3 regions of the Mesorhizobium sp. M0293 genome follow, and region 3 is predicted to be linked to each of the others. Evidence: predicted binding sites of a transcription regulator. Region 3 holds the regulator's gene; each other region holds the start of a gene.
What was found. Region 3 encodes PhoB, which activates phosphate uptake and scavenging genes when phosphate is short. Its sites were predicted from a motif close to TGTCATNNANCTGTCAT; they were not measured.

Region 1 (4,745 bases), on a different contig from region 3:
GGCGGAGTTGCTGAAGGGATAAGCCGCTAGGTCGTTTGGAATTTTAACGCAATCCGCTAGAATGAATTCATGAGCAGGAATGAAGTCATAGAGCGGTTGCAGAGAAATGCAGACGCCATCAAAGGCATGGGCGCGACTTCGCTTTATCTCTTCGGATCGACTTTGCGAGGCGACGCAGGCCCCGACAGCGATCTCGACCTCTTCATCGATTATGATCCTGCAAGGCGCTTTTCGCTGATCGATCTGGTCGGCATCAAGCAATTTCTTGAAGAGAAGATGTCAGCGGAGATCGATATCACCACCCGCGACAGCCTCAATCCCATGTTGAAGGCCGATATCGAACGATCTGCCGTGCGAATATTCTGATGGCAGTGCGCCGGATCGAACCGATTCTAGCCGAAATCATAGAAGCCTTGGACGGCATCGCTGCTGCCACCGCAGGCAAGACTCTCGATGACTTCAATAGCGGCTGGCTGCTTCGACATGGCATCGAGCGCGGGATCGAAATCATTTCCGAAGCTGCCCGGCACATTCCGGAGGATTTGGCAGCCTTTGCCCCCGAGATTCCATGGAAACAAGTTCGTGGGATAGGTAACATGGGCTGTGGTGACCGACAGCCTGCTGCCAGTACGTCTTGCTATCGAACGTATGCTTCTTCTCCGCCATGTAACTAGCGTGGCAGCAACGACAGGTTCCCGCCAGCGAGGCCGCTGGCTTGTCTTCAGAGCAGTCCGATCGTCGCCCTAGAAATACCACTTGCAATTCGCAATCAGTTTGCTACAAGAAACTGATTGCAAAATACAACTGGTTATTGAGGAGGCTCGCATGCCCAAACTTCGTGTCAACGCTTTCACCCTGTCGCTCGACGGCTATGGCGCCGGTCCCGATCAGGATCTGCAAAATCCGCTCGGCGTCGGTGGGGAATCCTTGCACAAGTGGTTTGTCGACACCCGCACTTTCCGTGAGATGGTGCTCGGACAAGATGGCGGCACCACCGATATCAACGAGGCGTTCGCGGCGCGCAGTTTCGAAAATGTCGGCGCCTGGATCCTCGGCCGCAACATGTTCGGACCGATCCGCGGCGAATGGCCCGACGACAGCTGGAAGGGCTGGTGGGGCGACAACCCGCCCTACCATGTGCCGGTTTTCGTATTGACCCATCACAAGCGCGAACCGATCGTCATGGAGGGCGGCACGACCTTCTATTTCGTCACCGACGGCATCCATTCGGCGCTTGAACAGGCAAAGGCAGCGGCTGATGGCAAGGACGTGCGCGTCGGCGGCGGCGTGTCCACCATCCGGCAATACCTCCAGGAGAAGCTGATCGACGAGATGCATCTGGCGATCGCGCCGGTGCTGCTCGGTACGGGCGAGAACCTTTTTGCCGGCCTGGACATGGTCAAGCTCGGCTATGTCTGCAGCGAGCAGGTTGCGACGCCGCTCGCCACGCACGTCACCATCAAGCGGAAGTAGTTACAGCTCTTTCTCCCCGTCACTATACGGGGAGAAATGCCCGGCAGGGCAATGAGGGGCGGCGCGACCTTTGGAGACTAGCAAGCAAGCTGCCAATGGCAGCGAATAGGGCTCAATCGCCAACGCAGGCACTGCCCCTCATCCGCCCTTCGGGCACCTTCTTCCCGTGAACGGGGAGAAGGAAGAATCTTCAATACTTCTCCGGCACGTAGAGTTCGCGTGGCAGCACCTGGCGCTCGTATTCGGGATTGAACACACGCTCCGGCAGCGTGATCTCCTCGTGCGGGACCTCTTCATACGGCATCTGCTTGAGCAGATGGCCGATGCAGTTCAGCCGCGCTCGCTTCTTGTCGTTGCCTTCGACGATGAACCAGGGCGCCTCCGGGATGTTGGTGCGGGCGAAGGTCTCTTCCTTGGCTTTGGTGTACTGCTCCCAGCGCACCCGCGACTGCAGGTCCATCGGCGACAGTTTCCATTGCTTCATCGGATCGTGGATGCGCATCAGGAAGCGCATCTGCTGTTCCTCGTCGGTGATCGAGAACCAGTATTTGACCACGGTGATGCCCGAGCGGACCAGCATGCGCTCGAACTCCGGCACGTCGCGGAAGAATTCTTCGACCTGATCGGGCTGGGCAAAGCCCATTACCCGTTCGACGCCCGAGCGGTTGTACCAGGAGCGGTCGAACAGCACGATTTCGCCGCCGGCCGGCAGATGCGGGACATAACGCTGGAAATACCATTGCGACTTCTCGCGCTCGGTCGGCGCCGGCAGTGCCACGACACGGCAGATGCGCGGATTGAGCCGCTGGGTGATGCGCTTGATGACGCCGCCCTTGCCGGCCGAATCGCGCCCCTCGAAGATCACCACCAGCTTCTTCTTGTGGTAGGCGACCCAGGACTGCAGCTTGATCAATTCGGACTGCAGGGTAATCAGGTCGCGAAAATATTGCATACGATCGATCGAAGGCGGATGCGCATTCTTGTAGATCTTGGCGATCTCCATCGACAGCGCCGGCTCCGACATTTCGAGCTCATAGTCCTCGTCGAGCGTGTCGGCGAGCTCGGCTTCAAGCCAGTCCCTGGCAGGAGAATTCTGTTTTAGCTCGGTCATTTCAGCTGCTCCGCTTGCAAGCTCTGTCGATGCACGTCCGGCGCCCGAAACTCCCGGCTTACGTCCCGGAACGGCAACACCTGAGCCGACTTCAATATAGCCCGCCAGTGACGGTTTTATTGCAGCCTGGAACATGACACCGCCGCTGCGAATCCCGTGAGGCATGATCGATCCGTCGTCGTGGCATGGCGACAAGCCGCTCAAATTGTCCTACAAATAGCAGTCACATTCGGGGCACCCTCCCCAGCCCCTTTCCCAATGCAATCGCGAGGATCTGATATGGAATACCGCACTCTCGGCCGTTCCGGCTTGAAAGTTTCGACGCTGACCATGGGCACCATGACTTTCGGCGGCGCCGGCGCGTTTTCGGCGGTCGGCAAGACCGATCTCGACGAAGCGCGCCGGATGATCGACCTCTGCATCGATGCCGGCATCAACGTCATCGACACCGCCAATGTCTATTCGAACGGCATTTCGGAAGAGATCATCGGCGAAGCGCTCGGTGGCAAGCGCAAGGGCGACGTGCTGATCGCGTCCAAGGCACGGATGCGGATCGGCAAGGGTCCAAACGATGAAGGCCTGTCGCGCCATCACCTGATCCGCGAATGCGAGAAGAGCCTGAAGAGGCTCAAAACCGACGTCATCGATATCTATTTCCTGCACGAATGGGATGGCGTGACGCCGCTGGAGGAAACCATCGCCGCGCTCGACACGCTGGTTGCCCAGGGCAAGATCCGCTATGTCGGCTGTTCCAACTATTCCGGCTGGCAGGTGATGAAGGCGCTCGGCATCAGCGACAGCCATCACCAGCCTCGCTTCGTCACTCAGCAGATCCACTACACGCTGGAAGCGCGCGAGGCAGAGTATGAATTGCTGCCGATTTCCGTCGACCAGGGGCTGGGCGTTATGGTCTGGAGCCCACTTGCCGGCGGATTGCTGTCCGGCAAATACCGGCGCGACAGCCCCACCGCCCGCCAGCTCGCCGGTTGGTCCGAACCGCCGATCCGCGACGAGGATCGGCTCTGGCGGATCGTCGACGTGCTTGTCGAGATCGGCACGCAGCGCGGTGTGTCGGCAGCGCAGGTGGCACTGGCCTGGCTGCTCGGCCGGCCGGCGGTCAGTTCGCTGGTGATCGGCGGCAGGACCGAAACGCAGTTCCAGGACAACATCGCTGCGGCAAGCCTGGTGCTCACAGGCGACGAACGCGGTCGCCTCGACGCGGTCAGCCGGCCGCCTTTGCTCTATCCCTACTGGCACCAGCAGCTGACGGCAAAGGACCGCTTCGGCGCCGCCGATCTGGTTCTTGACCGCAGCGGCATCTGATGAGCGGGCGCCAAAGCCTGCGGCGTTCTAGCCGTCGATAAAACGCCAGACCTCGGGATCAGGCTCGATCTGGCCGCTGAGGACAAAATATTTGTAGATCACGAGCAGCGAGATCGCCTGCTCGTCCTGTTCGTTGGAGAATTGGCGGCAATAGGCATTGGCCGCGGCGATAATGCGTTGCGCCTCGGCCGGGTGCCGTTCGAAATAGCGCACCTTGTCTGCGACATCGGCGAAATCCGGATCGAGCGGCACGTAGTGGACACCGGCCTCGAGTTGCTTTTCCGCAAACCATGTCTCGTATGTCGGTGGCGGCATCAGGCAGAGCGAATTCGAATTCAGGATCCATTTGAGGTTCGTCGCCACATCGTTGCCTTCGATCGAGACGATGTAGCGGTAACGCTGCTGCTGGCTGACGCTGAGAAAGGGCTTGGCGTATTCGGCCGGCGCGTTCGGCTTGTGTGAGCCGGCATCGCAAAACGGCAGGTCACGCACAGCGTCGATAAATCCTGTCCGTTTCGGATTGTTGAGATCGCCGCGCCAGACCACGGCCGGGCGCTTGTCAGCGAATGCAGTTGCGTCGGCCGGCATGTGGAAGTGCCGAAACTTGTTGAATTTCATGATGACCGCATTGCTGTCATCGGCGCAGATCGGCCGATCCTTGACGAGCGTCGGCACCTTCGGCACCTTGATGACATCGCCGAATTTGACGTCGACGAGCAATGCCGGGTCGAAATAGCGGGCAAACTCCCTCAGATCGTAATAGTACATGGTCGGCGTGGAAGGCAGCTTGTCGATACGCACCGCGGCCGGGCTGGGCGTAAACGCTTCCTGCAGCTTG
Region 2 (4,745 bases), on a different contig from region 3:
CCCTTGATTTTTGGCCGCCAAACCTCGATATCGGGCTCAAAATCCATATCATTCGAGATTGACGGGAAACGGCGATGAGCGACCAGGCAAAAGACGAAGGCGCGCCCGATGAAGTCGAGGCGACCGAGGCCAATGCCGAGCGCACGGAAGGCAGCATCGACGGCGACTATGAAGCCCTTGTGCGGCTGCTGAAGGAAAATGAAGAATTAAAGGACCGCGCGTTGCGCGTGGCGGCCGAGATGGAAAACCTGCGTCGCCGCACAGCGCGCGACGTGCACGACGCGCGTACCTACGCGGTCGCGAATTTCGCTCGCGACATGCTGTCGGTGTCGGACAATCTGCGCCGCGCGCTGGACGCGATTCCAGCCGAGGCCAAGGCGTCGGGTGACGCCGGCTTCAAGGCGTTGATCGAAGGCGTCGACTTGACCGAGCGCGCCATGCTGTCGGCGCTGGAACGGCACGGGGTCAAGAAGCTCGCGCCTGAAGGCGAGAAGTTCGATCCCAATTTCCACCAGGCGATGTTCGAAGTGCCCAATCCGGATGTTCCGGCCAACACCGTGGTCCAGGTCGTGCAGCCGGGCTATTCGATCGGCGATCGAGTGCTGCGCCCAGCCATGGTCGGCGTCGCCAAGGGCGGTCCGAAGCTTGCCGCCGCTGAAGCGCCGGTCGAGCCGGGGCCTGTCAATGAACAGGCCGAGAAAGATGCGTGAGGTAGGGAACAGGCAGTAGGCAGTAGGGAAACTAGGGCAGTCGTATCAATCGCGCGGCTTCGTGCTATTCATACTGCCTAGTCCCTAATCCCTACTTCATGAACCCCATCGCGCTTCTCGATTATGCCGGTGTCGCGGTCTTCGCCGCGACCGGAGCGCTTGCGGCTTCGCGCAAGCAGCTCGACATTATCGGTTTCCTGTTCCTGGCCAGCGTCACCGGGATAGGCGGCGGCACGCTTCGCGACGTCATCCTCAACCTGCCGGTTTTCTGGGTCGCCAATTCCAGCTATGTGCTGATCTGCGCCGTGGTTGCGGTGCTGGTCTTCTTCAGCGCGCATCGTGTCGAATCGCGCTGGAAATGGCTGCTCTGGCTCGACGCCGTCGGGCTCGCCGCCTTTTCGGTGATGGGCGCCGCCAAGGGACTGGCGATTACCGGTTCGCCGGTCGTCTCGGTCATCACCGGCGTGCTCACCGCCACGTTCGGCGGCATTCTGCGCGATCTCCTGGCCGGCGAGCCATCGGTGCTGCTCAGGCCCGAAATCTACGTCACGGCAGCCCTTGCGGGTGCCGGCCTCTATACACTTGGCGATCTTGCCGGACTGCCGCCTTTTACCTCGGACCTCGCCGGTTTTGCGGCGGCGTTCCTTGTGCGCGGCGGCGCGCTCAAATTCGGCTGGTCGTTTCCGTCCTACAAGGGCCGACCCGGCCGGCGGCCGGAAGATATTCCGTGAAGGAGCGAATAGCGAATAGGGAGTAGCGAATAGGGATAGCAGCCCGCAGGATTGCGGCGTAGTTCTCGCTATTCGCTATTCGCTATTCGCTATTCGCTATTCGCTATCACGCCGCGAAGCGCTGGGCTTCCCCGCCATAATAGTTGACGTAGCGGGCGCCGATTTCCTTGACCGGCATGACGACGAAGATGTCGACCGTCGAGAATTCGCGGTCGATGACGCAGCCATCGCCGATGCGAGCGCCAACGCGTAGATAGCCCTTGACCAAGGGCGGCATTGCCGCGATCGCCGCCTTGGTGTTGACCGCCTCGATCGGCATCAGGTCCATCGAGCAGTAACGCCCGGACACCGCGCGGACATCCCAGGCCGAATTCGTCCGGCAGTGATGGGCGAGGTAGGTGAGTGCCTCGGCATGCGCCGCCGGCACCGTGCCGTGGAAGGAAGCACAACCGGTCATCACACCGATTTCGTAATGGTTGATGTAAGCCCAGATACCTTGCCACAACGCCTCGATGGTGCGCTTCGAGCGGTATTCCGGCAAAACGCAGGAGCGGCCCAGTTCGAGAAAGCGCTGGCCGGGATGACGGGCGATGAGCTTGGTCAGCTCGAACTCACCCTCGGAATAGAACCCTCCGGCCGCGGCCGCGATTTCTTGCCGCAGCAGTCGATAGGTGCCGACGATGCGGCGATGTTCGGGGCCGGAAAGCGTGGTATCCAAAACCAGCAGATGGTCGCAGAGCGGATCGAAGCGGTCGGCGTCACGGCGGTCATGGGCCTGGAAAAGATCCTTCCTGGCGCCAAGTTCGTCGTAGAACACCCGGTAGCGCACTTCCTGCGCGGCCGCGATCTCGGCCTCGTTGCGGGCGAGCCGCACTTCGAGGTTGCCGATACGGCCCAGTGCTGCGCCCTTTATGACGGAATCGACGTTACGTCCGGCGAGCAAGGCGCTGCTGGCGTTCGGCCGAGTGTCACATTCCGGCATAACTGTATGCACGAGTGATTCTCCTTCGAGCCATCCCTCTTGGCACGGGGATACGGTGTAGGTGCAACAGGATTGTGACAGTACCGTGATACGACGTCGCGGGCAATACTTCGTCGGCTGGCGAATCCGATCAACCGGCTACGTTACGTGAGCGCGCAGCGTGGAATGGGCGGTGGAAAGCTCAGGCCGCGACGACCTGTCCCTCGACGGCATTGACCAGCGCCTCAGGGTCGAGCGGCTTGGTGACAAAGCCGCTGGCACCATGGGCCAACACCGAATGGCGGGTCTTTTCCTGGCTGTCGGCCGACAGCACCATGATAGGCACCGGCGGCACGGCGGTTTCTTCCTCATGGCGGCGGATGGCGGCAATCGCGTCCAGTCCGTCCATGACCGGCATGTGCAGATCCATCAGAACCACGTCGAAGCGATGCTTGTGCCCGGCACCCGTGACAGCCTCAACGGCGGCCTTGCCGTTGCCGACCACCTCGACGCGATGTCCGGCTTTCAGCAGCGTGGCGCGGGCCAGCATGGCATTGATGTCATTGTCCTCGGCGATCAGCACCGACAGGCCCCGCTGGCGGTTGCCGACGGCGCGAAGCGTCGGTGCGCCACGCTTTTCCGGTTGCGGCTGGGCGAGGCCGGGGGCATGGCTGCTCAACAGCACACGCAGAAGCGTTCCGCCGCGCACCGGCCTGGCCAGGAAGGTTGCGTAGCCGCTGGCGCGGAACTCGCCAAGCATGCCACGGTCGGTCGGCGCGATCAGCGTGATGGCCTCGCAGTCGGAAAAACCACTCTGGCGCAAGCGCTTGAGCAGCTTTCCGTCGCTTTCTTCCATGGCAGCATCGACCAGAAGCGCATCGCAGCCGGCGGCGAAGGGCGCGGCCTGCGCGGCGGTGGTGGCGATGTCGACCGTGCCGCCATTGGCGCGGATGGTGCGGGCGATGGCGTCGGCCTCGACGGCGTTTTTCGACAGGATCACCGCGCGCCTGCCCGAGAGTGCGTTCTGCCGGCCTTGCGGCGCTTCGGTGGCCGCCGTCGCCGGGATCTCGAAGACGAACTCGGATCCCTGGCCGAGCCGGCTGGATACCGAGATCGTGCCACCCATGGCGGCCACCAGGCGTTTGGAGATGGCAAGGCCCAGGCCGGCCCCGCCATGCGTACGTGTCGATGTGCCGTCGGCTTGCTCGAACTCCTCGAAAATGCGGTCCAGGTCCTCATCATGCAGGCCCGGACCGGTATCGGCGATGGTGAAGCATATGCGGTCGGTGGTTTCCGTGCGCGCACGCGCAACGCTCACCAACACGCCGCCGCTGTCGGTGAACTTGATGGCGTTGCCGATAAGGTTGAGCAGCACCTGCCTGACCTTGCCCGGATCGGCGGTGATCAACTGCGGTACGTCGGGTTCGACATGACAGCCCAGCCCAATATCCTTGGCGAAGGCGCGCGCGGCCAGCAATTCGATGATGTTGTCGGCGATCTCGCGCACCGATATCGGCTGCGGCTCCGGGTCGAAGCGCCCGGCTTCGATCTTGGAGTAGTCGAGCAGATCCTCGATCAGGGCAAGCAATGCGCTGGCCGAGGTCGAGACGGCGCCGACATAGGTCTGCTGTTCCGGCGACAGGCTGGTGTCGGCCAGCAGCCTGGCCATGCCCATGATGCCGTTCATCGGCGTGCGAATTTCATGGCTGACGGTGGCGAGGAAGCGCGATTTGGCCTGGCTGGCATATTCGGCCCGTTCGCGTGCGGTGATCAGTGACGACTCGGCGCGTTTGCGGGCGGTGATGTCGCGGGCGATGGCGCGATGCGAAACGGCGCCGCTGTCCTTTTCGCGTACCGACAGTTCGATCCACGAGAACCAGCGCGGCCCGCTCGGCGTGCGGATGGCGACATCGGTGGAACTCAGGCACTCGTGGTCGGAAAAGGCGGCATCGGGAACGACGCCGACATCGATGCCGAGTTCCGCCAGGGTCTTGCCGGCAAGGTCGCGTGGATCGGTTTCGACGAGATCGGCGAAGACCTTGTTGGCATAGACGATGTAGCCGTCGCGGTCGCGATGAATGACGAGGTCGCCAAGCGCGTCGATCAGGCCGCGAAAGCGTTCCTCGCTCTCCTGCATTTCCCACATGCGATCGGCCAGTGTCTCGATCTCGGCGCGGCTGCGGGCGGTGGTCTCGTCGAGAAGGGCAGCGGTGCGGTGTTCGCTCCGCATGACGCGCAGATCTATGGCAAGGCCGGCAAGGCCGGTGGCCAGCAATGCGATGCTGATGAAGACCGGCGCCCCGGTCAGATGCGCCAGGCCCGCCAGCACGATGATGGCGACGA
Region 3 (4,745 bases):
GTTGTCGGCGCCGTCGATCATCATCGGCCTGTTCGTCTACGAACTGATGGTGCGGCCGATGGGGCATTTCTCGGCAATCGCCGGTGCTGTCGCGCTCGCCATCCTCGTCATTCCGGTCGTCGTGCGTACCACCGAAGACATGCTCAACCTGGTACCGAACGCCTTGCGCGAAGCCGGCACCGCGATCGGCGCGCCGCGCTGGGTGGTCATCAAGTCGGTCGCCTACCGCGCCGCGCTTTCCGGTATCGTCACCGGTATATTGCTGTCGATAGCCCGTATCTCCGGCGAGACGGCGCCACTGCTCTTCACGGCGCTCAACAACCAGTTCTGGTCGAGCAATCTCAACGCGCCGATGGCCAGCCTGCCTGTCACCATCTTCCAGTTCGCTCTCAGCCCTTACGAGGAATGGCAGCAACTGGCCTGGACCGGCGCACTCATCATCACATTGACGGTTCTCGCGCTCAGCATCGTTGCTCGCAGCCTGACCGGACGCAGAGAGGACAAATGAGCCAGATGTTGTCTCCAGACATGACGATCGCCGCCGAGGCCACCGCCAAGGCCAAGATCGAGGTCAAGAACCTCAACTTCTACTACGGCCAGTCGAAGGCGCTGAAGGACATCACGCTGTCCTTGCCGGAGCGCAGCGTCACCGCTTTCATCGGGCCTTCGGGCTGCGGGAAGTCGACGCTGCTGCGCGTCTTCAACCGCATCTACGAGCTCTATCCCAAGCAGACCGCCGAAGGTCAGGTGCTGCTCGACGGCCAGAACGTTCTCGACCGCTCGCAGGATCTCAACCTTTTGCGGACCAAGATCGGCATGGTGTTCCAGAAACCGACACCATTTCCGATGTCGATCTATGAAAACATCGCTTTCGGCGTCAGGCTCTATGAGAAGCTCAGCAAGTCCGAGATGGACGGTCGCGTCGAGCAGGCGCTGAAGCGGGCAGCACTCTGGACCGAGGTCAAGGACAAGCTCAACGCCAGCGGCCTCAGCCTCTCCGGCGGCCAGCAGCAGCGGCTCTGCATCGCCCGTACCGTGGCGGTGAAGCCGGAAGTCATCCTGCTCGACGAGCCGGCCTCGGCGCTCGATCCGCTGTCGACCGCCAAGATCGAGGAGCTGATCGACGAGTTGCAAGCCGACTACACGATCGTCATCGTCACCCACAACATGCAGCAGGCGGCGCGCGTGTCGAAGCAGACGGCCTTCATGTATCTGGGCGAGCTGGTCGAGTTCGACCGCACCGAGAAGATCTTCACGTCGCCCCGCGAGAAGCGCACGCAGGATTATATCACCGGCCGATTCGGCTGAGTTCAGGCATACGAGGGACAGGATCATGAGCGAACACACAGTCGCTTCTTTCGACGAGGATCTCGGTCAGATCAGCAGGCTCATCAGCGACATGGGCGATCTCGCCAGCTCGATGGTCGGCGGTGCGACCAAGGCGCTTTTGAATTCCGACAACGCGCTGGCACAGCGTGTCGTCTCCGACGACGCCATCATGGATGCGCGTCAGCGCGAGCTCGACGATCGCGCCATCACGTTGATCGCCAAGCGGCAGCCGATGGCCGACGATCTGCGCCATGTCGTCGGTTCGATCCGCATGGCCGGCGATCTCGAACGCATCGGCGACCTTGCCAAAAACATCGCCAAGCGCGTCGGCACTGTCGGCCTCAGCGTTACGCCGCGCGACCTTTCGCACTCGATCGATGGAATGGCGCAACTGGTGTTGATCCAGGTGCAGGGCGTCATCGAGGAATATGCTGCCCGCGACGCCGAGGCGTTGGCAAAACTACGCGCCGACGACGAGCGCATCGATGTCAAGTACACGTCGGTGTTCCGCGAACTGCTGACCTACATGATGGAAGATCCCCGCAACATCACGGCGTGCACGCATCTGTTGTTCTGCGCCAAGAACCTCGAGCGCATCGGCGACCACGTGACCAACATCGCCGAAAATGCCTATTATGTTTTGACCGGTACGCAGCTGCCCGCCAATCGTCCGAAGCAGGACGAGACGGCAATGTCCGCGCCGGCGGCATGATGACAGGGGTGACCAGCCGATGATCGCGCCACGCATCATGGTGGTGGAGGACGAGGAGCCGCTAGGCGTGCTGCTCCGCTATAATCTGGAGTCCGAAGGTTACCAGGTCGAGGTGGTGACGCGCGGCGACGAGGCCGAGATCCGGCTGCAGGAGAACGTTCCCGACCTTCTGGTGCTCGACTGGATGGTGCCGGCGGTTTCCGGCATCGAACTCTGCCGGCGCCTGCGAATGCGTTCCGAGACCGAGCGGCTGCCGATCATCATGCTGACCGCGCGCGGCGAGGAGAGCGACCGCGTGCGCGGCCTCTCGACCGGCGCCGACGATTATCTGGTCAAGCCGTTCTCGACACCGGAGTTCATGGCCAGGGTCAAGGCGCTGTTGCGCCGCGCCAAGCCGGAAGTGCTGTCCAGCGTGCTCAAGGTCGGCGACATCGTGCTCGATCGTGAATCGCACCGGGTCTATCGCAAGAAGAGCGAGATTCGGCTCGGACCGACCGAATTCCGCCTGCTCGAATTCATGATGCGCCATCCCGGCCGCGTGTTCTCGCGCAGCCAGCTGCTCGACAATGTCTGGGGCGAGACGATCTACATCGACGAGCGCACGGTCGACGTGCATGTCGGCCGACTGCGCAAGGCGGTCAACAATGGCCGCATGCCCGATGTCATCCGGACCATTCGTGGGGCAGGCTACGCGATTAGGGAAGACTAAAGCGCGTCGCGGTTGAACGGATTCAGGCGACGCGCTTTAGGTGTTTGTTTTTTATGCATGTCGTTTTCCCAAAACCGAGGTCGCTTTTGGGCGACATGCATTAGGTGCCTGTTCCGTCCCGATAGATCGTGACCAGGAAAACTCGATTAGCAGGCGGTCGCCAACGGCCGCGAAGGCTGGAATGTTGCATTCGTCTCATCGATGGGGAGCGAGCACGTGACGCCAGGAGCGGTCATCCCCATCAGTTTTCGAATGACCGCATTTGGGCTAAAGCGACAGGCAGCTTCTGGCGTTCTCCGATCTCCCAAACTCTCTATGTGCCCCGGCTGGCGGCAGGAAGCACGGCCAGCGACACGCATTAGTCGGTCACATCGCCATCTTGCCCGCAGACTCCGACCAACAAGCCGCGCACTCAAGAATTAATTTGAGTTAATTTATATATAGGATGTGTATTTTGCATAAATACACAATTTTATTAAATTTACTTCAACCTACAGCAGGTTCTCTGCTCTTTATTCATTGTGTGTACTCCGAATATTCAATACGATCTCGGATCGAATGACGATTCCGTGGAACGATCTCGTTCTTTGCAACGTTGCTTTGAAAGCGGTCGCCGGACTTTGCGCCGAATGATTTGACCAGGTCGGACACCATGAGGAAGGATTTCTGATGAGCACGGTCTTAAACGCCAAAGGCATCCCCCTTCCCTACACCGGCGCTTCCACTCATTGGTTCTCGGCCACCGGGTCCGGGCCAGAACTGCATGGCACCTCCGGCAACGACTCCTTCTGGGGAGACACCGGCGTCAATGTCACGATCTACGGTGGCGCCGGCGACGACTACTATCACCTCTATTCCACCAACAATAAGGTGGTTGAAGATCCCGGGGCAGGGATCGACACGATCGACACATGGATGAGCTACAAGCTCCCCGACAATTTCGAGAACCTCGTCGTTACCGGCGCCAATCGATATGCGTTCGGAAATGCGTTGGACAACATCATCAAGGGCGGATCGGGTCATCAGACGCTGGATGGCGGCAAGGGAAATGATGTCCTGATCGGTGGTGACGGCGCCGATACTTTCGCCATCTCCAAAGGAAATGGAAGTGATCTTATCTTCGATTTCGGTGCGACCGATGCGGTCCGCCTTAACGGGTATGACTTCACTTCGTTCGATGCCGTCCGTTCACAGATGGTCCAGGTGGAATCGAACGTGATGCTGAACCTCGGATCCGACGAGATCCTGGTGTTCAAGAATACGACCATCGACAAGTTGCAGCCCACCCAGTTCGAACTTCCGATCGACAAGTCCGGCATGACTTTGTCCTTCTCCGACGATTTCAACACGCTGAGCCTTCGGGACGGGCAGGACGGCACCTGGAATTCCAATTTCTGGTGGGGAGCGCCGAACGGCAGCACGTTGAGCAGCAATGGCGAGTTGCAGTGGTATATCGACGCCAATTATGGCCCGACGAGTTCCGTCCACCCGTTCAGCGTTGAAAACGGCGTCCTCACCATCACCGCCGCGCAGGCGCCGGAGGACATCAAGCCTCTGATCAACAACTACGAATACACCTCGGGGATACTGACGACCCACGACACCTTCGCGCAAACCTACGGCTATTTCGAAATGCGGGCGGACCTGCCCGAAACGGCCGGAGCCTGGCCGGCCTTCTGGCTGCTTCCTGAAGACGGCTCGTGGCCGCCGGAGCTGGACGTTGTCGAAACGCGCGGCCAGGACCCGAACACGCTCTACATGACGGCGCATACCAATGAGACGGGAGCGCACACCAAGGTTTCGTCCACGGTGAACGTTGCGGACACCGACGGTTTCCACACCTATGGCTTGCTCTGGACGAAGGATGAGCTCGTCTGGACCTACGATGGTGTTAAGGTCGCTCAAGCGGCGACGCCCGCCGACATGCACGATCCCATGTATATGCTGGCCGATCTCGCGGTGGGCGGCATTGCTGGCCAGCCTCCTGACCATCTG

Region 1: a site for PhoB is predicted at 2,692-2,708, ahead of ppk2 (polyphosphate kinase 2). Genes of this name have one in related genera too.
Region 2: a site for PhoB is predicted at 2,487-2,503, ahead of olsB (l-ornithine N(alpha)-acyltransferase). Genes of this name have one in related genera too.

Annotation. Positions count from the first base shown of each region.
Region 1 covers NZ_JAMYSA010000085.1:4,736-9,480, reverse strand. The annotation lists gene hemB (porphobilinogen synthase) at 1-22, shown strand, start outside; gene NKJ06_RS25680 (nucleotidyltransferase family protein) at 70-366, shown strand; gene NKJ06_RS25675 (HepT-like ribonuclease domain-containing protein) at 366-674, shown strand; gene NKJ06_RS25670 (dihydrofolate reductase family protein) at 826-1,473, shown strand; gene ppk2 (polyphosphate kinase 2) at 1,664-2,584, opposite strand; gene NKJ06_RS25660 (aldo/keto reductase) at 2,864-3,907, shown strand; gene NKJ06_RS25655 (glycosyl transferase family 90) at 3,935-4,745, opposite strand, start outside.
Region 2 covers NZ_JAMYSA010000082.1:570-5,314, reverse strand. The annotation lists gene grpE (nucleotide exchange factor GrpE) at 75-710, shown strand; gene NKJ06_RS25225 (trimeric intracellular cation channel family protein) at 809-1,441, shown strand; gene olsB (l-ornithine N(alpha)-acyltransferase) at 1,548-2,423, opposite strand; gene NKJ06_RS25215 (ATP-binding protein) at 2,605-4,745, opposite strand, start outside.
Region 3 covers NZ_JAMYSA010000024.1:56,156-60,900, reverse strand. The annotation lists gene pstA (phosphate ABC transporter permease PstA) at 1-508, shown strand, start outside; gene pstB (phosphate ABC transporter ATP-binding protein PstB) at 505-1,308, shown strand; gene phoU (phosphate signaling complex protein PhoU) at 1,334-2,041, shown strand; gene phoB (phosphate regulon transcriptional regulator PhoB) at 2,061-2,750, shown strand; gene eglC (endo-1,3-1,4-beta-glycanase EglC) at 3,420-4,745, shown strand, end outside.